Regions from separate parts of the Brevibacillus sp. FSL K6-2834 genome, predicted to be linked through region 2. Evidence: predicted binding sites of a transcription regulator. Region 2 holds the regulator's gene; each other region holds the start of a gene.
What was found. The regulator Rex, encoded in region 2, represses fermentation and respiration genes when NADH is low (regulators of the CRP and FNR family bind a similar motif). The targets are predictions, from matches to a motif close to TTGTGAAATATTTCACAA.

Region 1: the regulator Rex is predicted to act here: its motif matches at 3,121-3,138, upstream of NST96_RS03100 (cytochrome ubiquinol oxidase subunit I).
Region 3: the regulator Rex is predicted to act here: its motif matches at 2,399-2,416, upstream of NST96_RS02570 (nitrate/nitrite transporter).

Annotation. Positions count from the first base shown of each region.
Region 1 covers NZ_CP151945.1:585,911-591,404, forward strand. The annotation lists gene NST96_RS03075 (hypothetical protein) at 1-370, opposite strand, end outside; gene NST96_RS03080 (sigma factor-like helix-turn-helix DNA-binding protein) at 645-980, shown strand; gene NST96_RS03085 (hypothetical protein) at 993-1,178, shown strand; gene NST96_RS03090 (hypothetical protein) at 1,201-1,389, shown strand; gene NST96_RS03095 (class I SAM-dependent methyltransferase) at 2,051-2,806, opposite strand; gene NST96_RS03100 (cytochrome ubiquinol oxidase subunit I) at 3,182-4,495, shown strand; gene NST96_RS03105 (cytochrome d ubiquinol oxidase subunit II) at 4,517-5,494, shown strand, end outside.
Region 2 covers NZ_CP151945.1:2,552,840-2,558,333, reverse strand. The annotation lists gene NST96_RS12720 (AAA family ATPase) at 1-101, opposite strand, end outside; gene NST96_RS12715 (hypothetical protein) at 94-615, opposite strand; gene NST96_RS12710 (DUF5590 domain-containing protein) at 769-1,257, opposite strand; gene NST96_RS12705 (hypothetical protein) at 1,284-1,976, opposite strand; gene NST96_RS12700 (amidohydrolase) at 2,352-3,650, opposite strand; gene NST96_RS12695 (redox-sensing transcriptional repressor Rex) at 3,666-4,289, opposite strand; gene NST96_RS12690 (MBL fold metallo-hydrolase) at 4,306-5,205, opposite strand; gene dinG (ATP-dependent DNA helicase DinG) at 5,247-5,494, opposite strand, start outside.
Region 3 covers NZ_CP151945.1:473,256-478,749, reverse strand. The annotation lists gene NST96_RS02575 (hypothetical protein) at 1-479, opposite strand, end outside; gene NST96_RS02570 (nitrate/nitrite transporter) at 827-2,338, opposite strand; gene NST96_RS02565 (hypothetical protein) at 2,534-2,710, opposite strand; gene NST96_RS02560 (ATP-binding protein) at 3,099-4,544, opposite strand; gene NST96_RS02555 (response regulator transcription factor) at 4,541-5,239, opposite strand.

The DNA.
Region 1 (5,494 bases), 2.0 Mb from region 2:
CTTCCACTTGTTTTCCGTTCAACTCTACAGCCTCGACGGATGTCCAACGCTTATCTTTATAATTGTTAGCTGTTCTTTGAAACAAAGAAGATTCCTCGTTACTGAATCTGGTATCTTTCTTAATATCCCTAGTATCCTCATAGAAGTAAAGATAGTCGTTTCGTTGCGATCCGTTCTTTGGATTAAACCAAGTATCATATACGGCAATGGTAACTCCATCAACTCGTACTACTTTCATATGCTCAATAGTGCCTTGTTTTTGTGCAGCTTGTGCTGGAGCAACCGTTTCAGCAAAAACGGGGGAAATTGATCCTGACCATCCAAGTGTAACGGATAAAGCAACAGGAAGAACGAACGCTAGTTTTTTCAAATGAAACACCCTCCATATCCTTTTTTGTAGCCTCACCTTTTTAGACGCAGGAAAAGGTAAAAAGTTACAAATGAAAAGAATTGTTTTATGTGACAATTCGAATTGTTTACAAACCAATATTCCCCAAAAATATTCTACTAGTGACAGGAAAAAGGTCTCGGTTAATCACATAAAATTTGGTAAAATAGAACGTGTGTTCCTGCTTTTATAAAAATTTATAGAGAGAAGGTGAGCAAAAACCCCCCTTTTTGTACCTAGTAGGTGGGGGGATTCTATGCCAAAACAGACATGGACAAAAGTTCAATTTCTTCAGCAGATCAAACGGACGGCTTGGAAGTTACAATACCAAGCCAAAAAGCAGTATCGGCGGGAAATGTTCCTTGACGATCACAAGGAAGTTCCGTACCACGACTCGATTGATTCCCAGTTATTTGTCGAAGAACTGCTCAACAGCTTACCTGAACGTGAGAGGTTCATCATTCAACGAGTGGTGATTGAAGGGAGAACGGAACGTGAAGTAGCGCAAGAACTCCGTATCTCCCGTTCTCGACTCCACGCCTGCAAAGTACAAGGATTACAAAGACTTCATAAAAAAATTGTCTTTGCCTAAAGGAGGAACGTAATGCTGGAAGATGATGTCTTTTGCAAATTGGTGCATGATGCGCAACGAGGAAATCGGGAAGCGCAGGAAGCCTTACTAAAATACTTACAACCCGAACTAGAAAAAATGACGTGGTTTATACGTATGCCACTCGAAGATAGTCTGCAAAGTTTACATTTAGCAGTTTTGGAACTGATCTCATCATGATCAGAGAAAAGGAGGAGGAAGGATGAATGAAACAACGATCACCATAATTGCTGGACTTGTTGCAGTTTTAGCCATCTGCATTATTTACCGACATGTAAGTTTAACCATTCAAATACGGGACATAGTAAACGTGTCCTTACAAGCTAACAAAGAGCAAGAAAGTCAAAAAAAAGAAGAATCCGAAGTATCCGATCCTTCCCTGGAAAAATAAATAGCAGAAAGAAAATGGCGATTTCTTTCTGCTCACAATTATATCAAATGATAAGGAGGAAATGAACATGGCCACAATCATAACAGTTTTACTTCTTCTGTCAGGAGCTACACTGTTTGGAGTATTGATGAGTCAGCAGCGTTTGTGTAAAGAACTGAAAACCATGAAGAAATGACTAATCCCCCCTTTTTGAACTGTGACCCGCAAGAGGGTCACTTTTTTAAAGTGTCCATCTTACGGGTCACAGTTCAATCTCTATTGACAAAGGGGTTTTTTCAAAAGCTTCGCTATGCTGGATCTTCTTACATAAATTTGTGTCAGTTACGCTAGGGTGCTGAATAAATATCGGTATTATGTCACCTTGTGTTCGAATCTCCATTTTCGGCCGTTTTTTGCCGTTTTCGGCAATTAACGCCCTGGCGATCGATAAGAATTGTCCGCCAGGCGTGAACAAAATGGGTTTTTGTCAAAAAAGTGCGATCTCGCTCTAGCTCCGTTTTTCTTCGTTTTTTGTGGCGTAGAAATTGCCAAGCGCTTGGCAATTTGGGCGCTTTTTTTGGAACCGATCGCCACGCTAAACATCGTCATCTGGGACAAGTTGCCTGAGAAAAAAGAGGAGAGCTAGAGGCTTTCCCTTTGTCTGTTACAAACAGCGATCATCTCAGTCGATTGAATCGCTCTTTTGCATCACGTAAAACACGTAGCCGTAATAGCTGGAATACTTTCGGTACAGCTCAACTTCCCGGCTGGCTTCTTTCAGCGTCGCGAGCGCGTCCCGGTCGTTCTTGTACCGATCCTGCAGATGACTGATCCGCTCACGCATCGGTTCATAGTAGTCATCCCACCAGGCCGAATCCGGCAGAACAAAATGCTCCTGCAAGGTGTAGCCTGCCTCAGCGATTATCCGCAGGTTTTGTTCAACCGTTTTCATGCTCGGGTAAGCCTCAGCCCAAAACCGCTCCACTTCGTCAGGACGTTCATCCCGAAGCCAGCAAAGCTCTGTTGCAGCCAGGTATCCTCCTGATTTCAGCAGAGGACGCCATGCCCGCAGCCCTTCGCCAAAGCCCATGATGTAGATCGCTCCCTCCGACCAGATCACGTCAAAGGAAAGAGGCTCAAAGGGCAACGCAAACATCGAGGCATTTACAGGCGTTATCCGATGGGAAACCCCTGCTTCCGCAGCTCGCCGGGCCAGTTCGTCCAGAAACGGCTGATGCGTATCGACTGCCGTTATCGGGCCGTCCGAAAGCTTTGCCAGCTCCATGGTCTGCATGCCCGGACCGCAGCCAACATCGAGAATGCGAGCATCGCCCGGAATGTTTTTGACATACGAAAAAGCTTTTCGGGTCGAATCATTGTTTCCGGGGCCTTCCCGGGGCAGATTGCTGTGAATGTCAAAGAAAATCTCCATGCTCATGATCAAATTCCCCCTGTTTGTCCTGCTTTCTGTTCATTCAGATGAAGAGGGGACAGGGAAACAATTTTCTGAATGAAGACAAGAAGTTATGATCCCCATCCCTCTTGAATACGAGTAAAAGAGCACGTGCAAAATGCGGACATCCCAACCACTCCTTTTCCGTTTCGTTGCTTCAAATCATACCACAGCAGAGGCGCTTTGGCCGATGACCGAGCATCGCCTTATTTTCGTAACCAATTCGCCGTTTTTCCGTAACCAATTCGTCCTTCGTTGTTCACAGCATAATGCATGCACAAGCCATATGATAAAGAGGATTGTGATCACATTCACATATAACCACTGTGAAAATGTTGTTTTCGGGAGGGGAGACAACGTATGGAACTGGACAACACGATGCTGGCTCGTATCTTGACCTCGTTGACGCTTGGGTTTCACATCATTTTTGCCGCTATGGGCGTAGGCATTCCCGTAATCATTTCGATTGCCGAATGGCTGGGCATCCGGCGCAAAGATCCAATGTACACGCTGATGGCCCGCCGCTGGGTAAAGGGCTTTACCGTGACCGTTGCGGTCGGTGTCGTGACAGGCACCTGTATCGGGCTTCAGCTCAGCCTGCTTTGGCCAAGCTTCATGAAGGTGGCCGGCGAGGCGATTGCGCTGCCGCTGTTTTTGGAGACGTTTGCCTTTTTCTTTGAAGCGATTTTCCTGGGGATCTATTTGTATACCTGGGACCGCTTTAAAAATCCGTATATCCACTGGTTGTTCTCGATCCCGGTCGTGATTGGCTCGACGGCCTCTGCCTTCTTCATCATGACGGTGAACGCGTTTATGAATGCGCCGCAGGGCTTTACGCTCGCAAATGGCGCTATCGTCGACGTGCAGCCGCTCACGGCCATGTTCAACCCGGCTACGCCGACAAAGGCGGGGCACATGATTCTGTCCTCGTATGCAACTTCTGCTTTTATCCTTGCCGCCATCGCTGCATGGAAGCTGCTCAAAGGCAACCGTCACGAGTACTACCGCAAAGCGCTTCACTTCACGGTGGCCCTGGCGCTGCTTTTTTCCTTCGGGACGGCCCTGTACGGCGATTTTGCCGGAAAGTACCTGGCCAAATACCAGCCGGCCAAGCTGGCAGCAGCAGAATGGCACTTTGAGACGAAGCCGCAGGCCGAGCTGATCTTTGGCGGCGTTCTGGACCGGGAGACGCTTGAAGTGAAGGGAGCCGTGAAGCTGCCCTATGCGCTCAGCATTCTCGCGACCGGTTCGCCAAACGGCGAAGTGATGGGGCTGGATCTAATTCCTCGCGAGCTTTGGCCGCCTCTGGTTATCCACTACTTCTTTGACGGCATGGTGGCGATCGGGATGTACATGCTGGTTGTGCCGCTTCTCTATTTTGCTGTTCGCCGCTGGAAAAAGGGGAACGTCCCGAGGCCGCTGTTGCATGCGATTTTCTGGGGAGCGCCGCTTTCAATTCTCGCCATCGAGCTGGGCTGGATTTTTTCGGAGATCGGGCGGCAGCCGTGGATTCTCGTCGGCTACATGAAAACGCAGCACGCGGCTACGACGGCGGACAACGTCGGTGAGATGCTGGTGATGTTCAGTCTTCTGTACGCATTTTTGGCCATCGTTTGCTCGCTTGTGTTGAAGCGGATGTTCAAGAACAAGCCGATTGAAGCCGAGCTGAAGTAGCGGGAAGGGAGGGTATGCGACATGGCTCTGGAAACATTGGCCATTACGGTGCTGTGGATCTTTTTGTACGGCTATATCATTATTGCGTCGATTGACTTCGGAGCGGGGTTCTTCTCGTTTTTCTGCAAAGTCACGCGGCGGGATCATATCGTCAACGCGATCATTGAACGGTATTTGTCGCCTGTGTGGGAAGTCACGAACGTCTTTTTGATTTTCTTCATGGTCGGGCTCATCGGGTTTTTCCCGGATACGGCGTATTACTACGGAACAGCCTTGCTTGTACCGGGCAGCATCTTTCTCGTCCTGCAGTCGCTCCGGGGGTCGTTCTACGCCTTTGCCCATTACGGAGCGCGCAACAGCACGGCCTACTTGTTCGTCTACGGCGTGACCGGGCTGTTTATCCCGGCTTCCCTGTCCACGGTCCTGACAATTTCCGAAGGGGGCTATATCGAGCAGATGGCTGGCGGAGAAATCGTCCTGAATATGGGCAAGCTTTTGACCAGCTCGTATTCGTGGTCGGTCGTAGCCCTTGCGCTGGTGAGCGTGCTGTACATCAGCGCGAGCTTCCTGACCTTTTATGCGGACCGGGCAAAAGACACAGCCGCGGTCAAGCTGCTTCGTTCCTTTGCGATTGCCTGGAGCCTGCCGACGATCTTCGCCAGCTTCCTGGTGTTCCTTTCCATTCACCGGCACAACCCGGAGCATTTTGACAAGATGATGGACATCAGCTGGCTGTTCCTTTTGTCCTTTGCCTGCTTTTGCGGTGCGCTTGCCCTGCAGTTGCAAAAGCGCAGCTACGGCTGGGCGTTCATTCTCGTGATGCTGCAGTTTGCCTTCGCGTTCTTTGGCTATGGAATGGCCCATTTGCCGTACCTGCTCTACCCGTACATTACGATCACGGACAGCATCAACAGCCCCGCGATGGGCAAGGCTCTGGTGATCGGACTGATCGCCGGTCTTTTCCTGCTGATTCCGTCGCTTTTGCTGCTGCTCAAGCTG
Region 2 (5,494 bases):
AGAACGACACCAAAGACGAGAAGGGGCGTTACATTGATGCCTAAAAACCAGAGAAACACCAGTATGGCCGGTATTGCTCCGCAGACGATTTCCTTACCCACGAACTGCCACCTCGCTTCCGGACGAACGAGGGACGATCGCGTAATAGTCGTCTGCCCCTCGCTTCAGGTATACGTATACATGCTCTGCATCCATCTGCGCCATCGCTTGGTCTAATTGATAAGCTGTTTTCCATTCGCCCACCAATTGCGGAATCCGGCTGTACTGATGCAAATCAACGGCTTCCGTGAACGAAAACAAGCCGTTCATCCATACCTTTTCCAGCTCTTTTGACTGGTTGCCAAGAGTGACCTGAATCTCTTTGCTCCCTGCCATTTCTTTTGCTTGCTGCATCAGCTTGCGATATTCCTGCGGGAACAGCTCCGGATGCGTTACATTCAAATCTATTTGGATGTGATCTTTTCCCACGTGTAGATGAGCCAGCTCTGCCGACTGCAATTGTCCGATCTGGGTGCGGATAGGCTCTTCGACCTCTATTTTCTGATATAAAAACCAACCGCCGAACAATAGCAGCAGGGTCGCCAGCAGTGAGAGTCCGATTGCCCCTTTGCGCATTTGCACAGTTTTCCCCCCAAACTATCTCAGAATGCTATGGTCTATCAACTTTTTCTCTTTTTGTCAACGGTTTTAGTATATCATACTGATATATTATTTTTTGCTTACAGTTGTTGGATGGAAATGAAAAAAGCCCTTCCGAAAATGGAAGGGCTATCTGACTATTTTGGGAGAAACGACGTAAGAGGTAAGCAGGGCACCTGTAAACAGATCGTAGTGCAAATAATGAAAACGGCCCTGTTGGTCCTGCAACGTTACTTCCCAAAAGCGATTCTTTTCGTCAATACCCGGAACGATATGGCGAATCGCTCCATCTGGAAATCCTTTTTTAACGGCCGCTTCCACGCTTTCACGGGTAACGGCTTTTTCCAGAGAATCAAATGCGACTGTTTCGGCCGTCAACCAGACCACCACAGGGGTGCCCGCCTGGTTTTTTCCCAGCACTACCGCATAGGATTGATTCCCGCGATACTCGTCTATGGAATCGATCTGCGCGACTGTTGTCCGCTCCTGGACCCATTGCCGTACCTGGGCCTCAAAATCATCCTGCTTCCCCACAACGGTTGCGCCCAGATGATAGGCCGAGCCCAGAACGAGCACAAGAATAACGGCGATTACTCCTGCAACGATTTTTACATACACCGGTAAAACTCCTTTATCCCCTTACATTACAACCGAAAGCGAAGCTGATCCTGCTTGAGTCCCGCAGCTGTCTCCATTTGCAAATAGATCTCCAATTGCCGCAATTCACGCGTCGGTCCATCGTACCATAATTGGTACTCGACTGCAATCTGATTGGCCAGACGCTGAGTCATATCCTTGATCGGAAAGGATGGTCCGAGCCACATGGACAACAGATCGGTCACCTCTGTAGAAGGCACGCTGAGACGATAGCCTTGCCAGCCCTGACCGGAACCATCTGCGACCGGAAGCGGCGCAACCCGCTCCAGCTTGCTTTTCAAGATAGCCGCATGCTGCTGGGGCGTATATAGCGAGTATGGCAAAGCCTGGTGGTCTTGAATTTCTCCGTCAATCGTGACATTGACCTGTTCCGCTTCTTTTTGCAGTTCAAAGCGATGTCCGGCTATTTCCCCGGCCAGCTGAAAATTTTCACCCTTGTACTTTCCGCTCAGAACGTAATCCTTTACGAAAACGGAGAATGGCCGCTCCGTATCTTTGGTTACCTGATCCAGCAAACTGGCAACGATCGCCCGGTCTGCCTCTTCTCGCTGTGTCGTCGAGATTACATGCGCTTCTTTTATATCCAGACGATTGTGAAGTTCTCCAAGCAAGGTGCCCAAGGCAAACAGGACGAGAAATAATGACGGAAGCCACCAGAGCTGTTTGGGCTTAATATACAAGTCCGTTCACCCCTGTCCCTTTTTCCTTATGCGTATGAATTCTGGGAAGGTTTTAGAACAGGACGGAAAACTTGCTAAACATACGACCCGGCACCTGGGCCATACTACAGATACACCCCGAGGAGGTGAGCGCGTGAAGCTGTCAAACCAAACGACATCTCCTGACCTCTTAGGGTCTATGCTGCAGGATTATCGCGTCTCCTGGGCAGCATTGTCTTCACCTCTAAGAGCATCGTCTCACTCATCCCCACTGGAATTTCGCCATACCTCGCTTGCGGAAGTATGGCGAAAATAAGTCGGCATGGTGACCAATCAAAATCCCTCTACCTACACCTACAACCTTTCTCCTGTCCCCCATGACAGGAGCCTTTTCCCTTATCGCTTCAATTGCTGAAACATCCGGTTGGCTTCAAAAATAACGCGCTCCTCGTCGACGGTGAGAAGCTCTCTGTTGCGCATCAGGAAAGAACCGGCCACAATCGTATCCTTAACATCGCGGCCATTTGCTGCGTACACGACATGGGACACGGGATCATGAGCCGGATGGAAATGCGCCTGATGACTGTCAAGCACAATCAAATCCGCTTGTTTCCCAGTCTCGATCGTTCCGAGTGTATCCGGCTGGAATACGCCCTCTGCGCCATAACGGGTTGCCATGCGCAGCGCTTCCTCGGCTGGAACTGCGACGGGGTCGTTGTTTACGCCCTTGTGCAAAATGGCAGCCAGCTTCAGCTCCTCAAACAGGTTGAGGTTGTTGTTGCTCGCGCTGCTGTCTGTTCCGAGGGAAACGTGAATCCCTTTTGCCAGCATTTTCGGTACTGGCGCCACTCCACTTGCCAGCTTCAGGTTGCTGACGATATTATGCGATACCTTCACGTGATAGTTTGCCAAGACGTCGATCTCTTCATCCGTGAGGTGAACGGCGTGGGCGAGCAAAGTTGGACGATTGAAGACACCCAGCTTTTCCAGGTGAGCAACCGGGCGAACCCCATAATCCTTTACATTCTGACCAACTTCCCACTCCGTCTCCGACATGTGGATATGGATCGGCAGAGACAGCTCCTCCGCTTTTTCCACAATTTGTGTGATAAATTCCGGCGGGCAAGTGTACGGAGCATGTGGAGCCATCATGACGGTCACGCGTCCATCCGCCTGGTTATGCCATTCACGGGCGAAAGAAACGGCATCCCGCAGCTTTGCCTGACGCTCTTCCTCGGAGCAAAGGCCGATCATTCCGCGGCAGAGACGCGCTCTCATCCCGGACGCTTGCACGGCTTTTGCCACTTCATCCATATGATCATACATATCGACGAATGTCGTCGTACCGGTCCGAATCATTTCGATAAGGGATATGTATGTGCCCCATTTCACATGCTCGGACGTGAATTGTGCCTCCAGCGGCCACATTTTGTCTTCGAGCCACTGCTGGAGCGGCAAGTCATCCGCATAACCGCGGAGCAGCGACATTCCTGCGTGCCCGTGTGTATTGATGAAGCCTGGCAGCACATAATCCCCTTTCAGATCAATCACTTCGTCATAGCCGGAGAGATCATCGGGGGTCGGACCGACGTACGTAATACCCGCTCCTTCAAATCCGACAGCTCCGTCCTGAATCACTTCATTTTGGTCATTTGCGGTAATTACCGTTGCATGGGTCAATATGGTCTTTTTCATCGTTACACTCCATTCTTACGTCAAGTAATAAGCAAGGCTCTGCAAACTGGATGTCACATCGGCATAGTGGATCCTGACATCGCGTTCGGTGCGAATCGTGGTGGGAGCAAAATTCAAAATCCCTTCAATCCCGGCCTCAAACAGCAGGTTGGCGACCGACTGGGCCGCCGCTGCTGGCACTGTTAGGATGGCAAGACGAATTTTCTGCTCTTTCACGGTCTGAATCAGCTCTTCCAGTGGCTGAATGGTGATTCCCGCGAGCACTTTTCCGCATTTGGCCGGGTCATTGTCAAAGATAGCCGCAATCCGCATGTAATCCTCTACCTGCGCATTGTAATTGCTAATGGCGTGTCCCAGATGCCCGGCCCCGATCAGCGCCACGCGAATTTCCTCGCTCAATTTTAAGATCTGACGGATTTTTTCTACCAAATAGTTCACGTCATAGCCGATGCCCTTTTTGCCGAAATCCCCAAAGGAAGAGAGATCTTTTCTGATTTGCGCAGGGTTGACGTCGAGATTTTTGCCCATCTGCTGGGAGGACACCGTCGTCACGCCCACTTGCTGCAGATAGCTTAGGTAGCGCAGATAAATCGGCAACCGGCGCACAACCGCTTCCGAAATCTTTTCACTTTTGGCCACGTACGGTCGATCCTCCTTACTTTTTTCTTTTCAAAACGCGATAATCCTTTCCATTGGAGAGGATCGTGATGGTTCCGTTCTGACTGGTAATGTAGGTCTCAGCCCAGGATTCGCCGAGCCGCTCCAGCACTTCTTCCTGGCCATCCTTTAGCTTTTCTCTCGGCTTTCCGGTTAAAATGACCGCCACTTGCGGATCCACCTTGCTCAAAAATGGCTGCGAGGAAGCCTGATTGCTGCCTTGAGCAGCAACCTTCAAAACCGCTGCTTTCAATTGATCTGCGTGTTTCTCAAGCAGCCTCTCCTCGGCCTTTTCATTCATCGCACTGGCGAAGAGAAAAGACAACTTGTCATGCCGCAATTGAAAGACAAGGGAGTTGTCTTGCGGAGACAGGAACAGCGGTTCACTCGGGTGCAGGACCTGGAGCATCACGTCTTCGTCCAGTCTGATTGCTTCTCCGTCAGTAACAGTCACTGCCTTTTTTGCTGCTTTGAGCGGGGCCGCGTTGCGAATCGAAGACTCAATCGGACGGGGCAAAATGATGTTCTCTACAAGCACCCGCTCCACAAGAAAAGCGAAGCCCCCTGCGTGCCCCGGCAAATCATTTGTCAAGACCACGTAATCCAACCGGGTAATTTTCCGTTCGGTCAGCGCCGCAAACAAGCGGGGCCAATCCTCAGCGCTTCCGGTATCAACGAGCATGTTTTTTCCATTCGGCAATCGAATCAAGGTTGCTTCCCCGTGCGGCAGCTCCAGATAGTGGATGACAAGCCCGATGAATTCACTCTCGTCTTCACTTGCGAACGGATCTTCTACTTTTACCGCCTTTTGCAAGTGGTTGTCGATCGAGCAGCCGGGTATCAAAAGCATTGTGACAGCCAACACCAACAGCCAAGCTCTTCCCGCTTTCCACAGCATTTATTTTATCACCTATATCCCTGTGAGACTATTGATTCATTTTATGAATCAGACAGGGATTGCATGCCCCGAAGAAACGGAGCGATGTCTTCGCGCAGGGTTGTCCAGGGGCCTGTTCTCGTATCGAAAGGTGGGAGCGATTTGAGAAACGAGCGTCCGTAGCGGGATTCCACGATGCGTGTATCAAGCACGACAACTACACCGCGATCGTCCTGGTGGCGGATCAGTCTTCCGACCCCTTGTTTGAATTGGATGACAGCCTGAGGCAAAGCGATCGACATAAACGCGT
Region 3 (5,494 bases), 2.1 Mb from region 2:
AACAGGTAGGCGAGCAGACCGTCTGCTTTGATTTTCATCACGTCGATGCCCATCGCGACGACGTGGTAATAGCCGTTGTCTTCCATCGTGAAGTACATCCAGCCAAATACCAGCGGGAATGTGACAAGCGCTGAGAGGATGCAGCCCCACCCCACCAGGAAATGCTGTGTCCAGCGAAACCAGCCGCGATTCCAGATGAAGCGGTACGTGAGCAGATGCTCCGCCGACGTTTTGCTCGTACCGCGGCGAAACAGCAGCTTCAAGCCCTTTTTCAAGATCAGCTTGGTGGGCGGCCGCTCCGCCCAGGCGGAGAAACGGTACAGAAACCCGCCGATAAATACCAGCGTCCCGACGATGTAGCCGTACAGGGCCAGGTCGATATGCGTAAAGAATCGAGATCCCAGATAGCTCAACACAAACAGGATACAGACGATGACAAATGCCCTTTGAGCCAATGTGGAAGCAAACGCGTGATTCACGGGAAACCCTCCTTCTCTTTCGGGAAAGCGTTCGTTCTCTTGACGGCTTCATTCTATCAACCCGGCCTTTTGCCGGTTGTGATGTTTGTCACTTGCGTCGGCCCGGGACGGCCTCTTTTGTCGAATCCTGCTCGTTTTGTCATCACTTCTTCACAAACCGGTCGGCTCGTACTTGCAAGTCCGTACATGAAAAAAGACAGGCACATACGACCGCCTGTATGCGCCTGCCTGTATTTGTTTGTTTGTTTGTCTGTCACCGCTTTATCTTTCTTCCATGGAAGCTGTATCGTTCTTTCGCCCAGCTTTACACATCCTCTGTCCTCACCTTCTGTCCTCACCTGCCGCCTCTACCCGGAAGCCTTTTCTGCTCTTTGCTGCGTCACATCGCTAAACATCCCGGCATAGTATTTCACCTCACCGACGTCATTGCGGATCGCGCTGATCGTGAGCCATTCCAAAAACAGACCGTTGTCTTTTCGCTTGTTCCATATCTCCCCGGCCCAATATCCCTGCTCCTCAATCGCTTTCCACATCCTGTCGTAAAACGCCCGATCTTGTTTGCCGGACTTGAGTATGCTGGGGTTCTTGCCGATGACCTCCTCTTTTTTGTAACCGGTCACTTGTTCAAATGCAGGATTCACAAACGTAATCGTCCCTTTTTTATCCGTAACGACGATCGCCTCGACCGTGTTTTCCACGATGCTGAGGGCGAGCGTAAGCCGATCCTGGTAGTACATCCACATCACCATGATGAAGCAGCAGAGCGCCACCTGGGAAAGCGCCATGAAGCCGATCGCGTAATGTCCGGTCAGATTGAACAACAGGGTCAGCATCAGCGGCGGGAAAAAACCGCCCAAACCGCCCATGGCGGAGACAATTCCGTTTACAATTCCCGCTTGCTTGGAAAAATACATCGGCACCAGTTTAAAGACGGCTCCGTTTCCGATACCCGCGCAGGCCGCAATCACCAGACAGCCTACTGTATACAAATGGATCGACAGCGAGAAGGACAGCAGTATGCCCGCAGCGGTCATTCCGGCAAAGACGACCAGCAGCACCTTGAACGAATCCCAGCGGTCACCGAGCCACCCGCCTATCGGGCGGGCCAGCGTAGCGAGGACGATAAATCCTGCTGTGCGCAGCCCCGCATCCACTTTGTCCAGTTCAAAATGGGCGACCAAAAAGTTAGGCAAATAGACGGTAAAGGCCACAAACGAGCCGAACGTAACGAAGTAGAAGAGACTTAAAAACCAGAGTCTTTCGTTTTTGTAGACGCTTTTGATCTGCTCCTTCAAGGAAACGGTTACCCGCGGTTCCGCTTTATCGCCGAGCAAGAGATTCAGCGCCGCAAATCCGGCTAGCAGCACCATGTACAGTTGAACCGTTGCCGACCATCCCCAATAGCTTGCGATGACAGGCGCCCCGAAAGAGCTGATCGCTGTCCCGATATTGCCCATTCCGTATATCCCGTTGACGGAGCCCAGCTTTTCCTTTGGATAATACTTGGGAAGCGACGTCACCCCGACTGAAAAGACCGCTCCCGAGATGCCCAGAAACAGTCCTCCGATCATCAGGTCGGCTGCACTCGTAGCCTCGCTGATGTAATACACGGGGACCAACAGGATCAAAAAACTGATGGCAAACAGCAGCCTCGCCCCGTAACGGTTCGCCAGATAGCCGACCGGTATCCGCAAAAGGGAACCGAGCAAAACCGGAATGGCCGTAATCCAGGCGATTTGCCCCTGTTCGAGCGACAAGCTTTCTTTCATAAATGGCATCAATGATGATAGGATCACCCAGACCATAAACCCGACGACCAGACTGGCGGTCTGCAGCGGCAATTGTATTTTCTTTACCATGAGCACTCATCCTCCTTGAGGAAGTTACACCCTCATGGTAATTGAATTTGGAGCAGGAGATTGTGATAAATCTCACAGGTGCCCTCTCTTCGTTTATGAAGACAACAAAAAGGGGTGGCATAGGCCACCCCGTATATCAATGTGGGAGGGAAGTAGTTTGAAAGCACTCAGACGCGACTTGAACGTTATGTCGTACTAGATGTACAGCTTAGTTGCCGGAACCCGTTGAAGCAGCTGGGTCGGTTGTACCACCTTCAGTTTTGCTTGCATCAGCATCTCCGGACTGAGAATCAGCCGAACCTGTCGATGCATCGGAAGAACCTTTCGACGCATCCGTTGAATCGGTTGTGGAATCCGATCCAGTCGACGCATCAGAAGACCCCGGTGTGGAATCCGAAGCTCCCGTCGACGCGTCAGGAGTCGATTGATCTTGGGAAACAGAACTATCTGTAGACTGATCAGTTTCGGTTGTGGAGGAAGACCCAGGGGTCGTTGCGCTTCCGTCTTGTTGTGTCGCTGGTTCCGGGTTGCTGGTCGGGCTGGAGCAAGCCACCAAGCTGCCGGACAGAAGAAGTGCGACTGCCGCTAAGGATATCCATCGTTTGTTCATGATTGAACTCCCCTTTCCTGTCTTTACTTTGTGACTTCTTTCGGCCACATGTATATCGTAGCTGGGAAAGATGATCATCCTGTGAGGAGAGTGGGAAAAAACCATGAACAAAATATGAAAAAACGATGACCTTCTCAAACTGTCAGACTGTCAGGAAACCGACCGTTCGCAGTTCAGTGCCGGCAGCCGGACGATAAACACGCTTCCCTTCCCCGGCTCGCTCTCCAGTGTTACCTGTCCGTCGTGCAGCTCAACCAATTCTTTGACGATCGCAAGTCCAAGCCCTGTCCCCTTGTTCTTTTTGGAACGGCCGCGGTCAACCTTGAAAAAGCGCTCCCAGATCCGCTCCTGATCGTCCGGCGAGATGCCGATCCCCGTATCGCTGACGGAGATTTCCACCCACTGTCCATTGCTTCGGGCCGAGAGGCGAATCGTCCCCTCATCGGTGAACTTGATCGCATTTTTCACGAGGTTTTTCAAAATTTGTGCGACCCTGTCTTTATCGGCGTACACCTTGGGAAGGCCCTTCGGCTGCTCTACGATGATCTCAATGCCCTTTTCCTCGGCTTCCGGGCTGAAGGAAAACGCCACCTTGTTCATCAGCGTTTCCACATCAACAGGGAATTTCGCCAGCGTTACTTCATTGTTCTCCAGTTTCATCAAGTCCATCAGATCATCGACCAGCCGACTGATGTGCAAGGTCTCCGAATACATGACCGCGTAGTATTTCTGACGGGATTCCTCTTCCTCGACCAGCCCGTCCTGCAGCGCCTCCAAAAAGCCTTGCATCGCCGTCAGCGGCGTCCGCAATTCATGCGAGACATTCGCAAGAAAATCGTTCCGAACTTGCTCCAGGTGCTGCCGCTCCTGTTCTACACGCTCCAATTTGCCGGCGAGCGTATTGATCGTCTGGGCCAGGTCGCCAATCTCGTCGGCAGTGTCTACCTGTACACGTTCGGAGTAGTTCCCCCGTCCGATCTCCGCTGTCGTCCGTTCGATATTTCTGAGCGGCCTGGAAATGGACCAGGACAAATACGAAACCATCGCCGTAGACAAGAGCACGCCAAACAAGGTCGCCCAGAGAATCGTTTCCCTCATCTGGGCAAAGGTCCGCTCCACTCCCTCAATCGGCGCATGCAGAATGATCCCCCCGTACACCTTTTCCCCTTTGCCCCAAGGGATAGATACGGATAGCATCGGATCTTCCAAGCCTTCCATCTTTAACTCCGTAACCGCATTCTTTCCTTTTAATACGGAATCGGCAATGGAGTGGGCAACCGCTTTTCCCGTAAATACCTCATCCTTCATAGAAGTCGCCACAATCTTGCCTTTTTGGTCAAACAGCCAGATGCGCATGTTAAAGGACTCATCGAGCGAGGCCAATTTTCCAAGCAGTGCCGGGTTGATTACATTGCTGTCTTGGATGGCGGCATTCACTCGCTTCGCCTGACGAAGCATCTCTTCTTTTTGGGCACCGTAAATGTACTCCTTTGCGAGAAAGGAGATCAGGATGCCGGAAAAGCCCAAGCCGATGAGGACCGTAGCCAAAAAGCTGAACAGCAGACGGCGGAAGATGCTTTTTGACATCCCCATCATGCTTCATCCACTCCGAATTTGTAGCCGATCCCCCACACGGTGTGTATGCATTCATAAGGAAGCACCTGGAGCCTTTGCCTGATTTTTTTGACGTGCACATCAATCGTACGGGCATCTCCGAAATAGTCAAAACCCCATATCTGTTCCAATAATTGCTCACGTGAAAACACGGTGCCCGGTGACTTCGCCATGTGCACCAGCAGGTCAAACTCCTTTGGACGAAAACTGATTTTCTCGTCTGCAGCCAGCACTTCCCGTTTTTCAATATCAATCATGAGCCGATCAAAGGTAAGTACCTTCGCCGTATCCTCTTCCTGCTTTTCTCTCGGCTGCGTCCGTCTCAAGATCGCCCGGATCCGGGCCACAAGCTCCCGGGGACTGAACGGTTTGGTTACATAATCATCGGCGCCCAGCTCGAGGCCAAGCACCCGGTCGAATTCTTCATCTTTGGCCGTCAGCATGATAATCGGAGTATCCCATTTCTTGCGGATTTCTCTGCACGCTTCAAAGCCATCCATATGGGGCATCATCACATCGAGAACGATGAGATCGGGAATCTCCTTTTCCACAAGCTCCAAGGCTTGCTTCCCGTCGTTTGCCACGACTAAATCAATTTGTTGTTTGGAAAAGAACAGACGGATAATTTCGCACACATTTGGATCGTCGTCCGCGACTAACACTTTCGTATTTATCATGGTCAACAACCTCCCTTCTGTGGACAGTGCCTGCCATCCGTAAGCAGAAAAGCATAAATTTTTATCATGGTAACATATAATAGCTTGCTTGTGGACCTGCATAAGTCATGCCGCCATAGTATGATTCTCCAGTACAGGATGGGGCTGGATTTTCTGGTACAATCCGATGCATTCCATTGCTTTCCGATACATTCCTTTGATTTCCGAGGCTTTTTTAAATACCGGCATCGGGTGATCCTTGCAAAAACAAAAGCG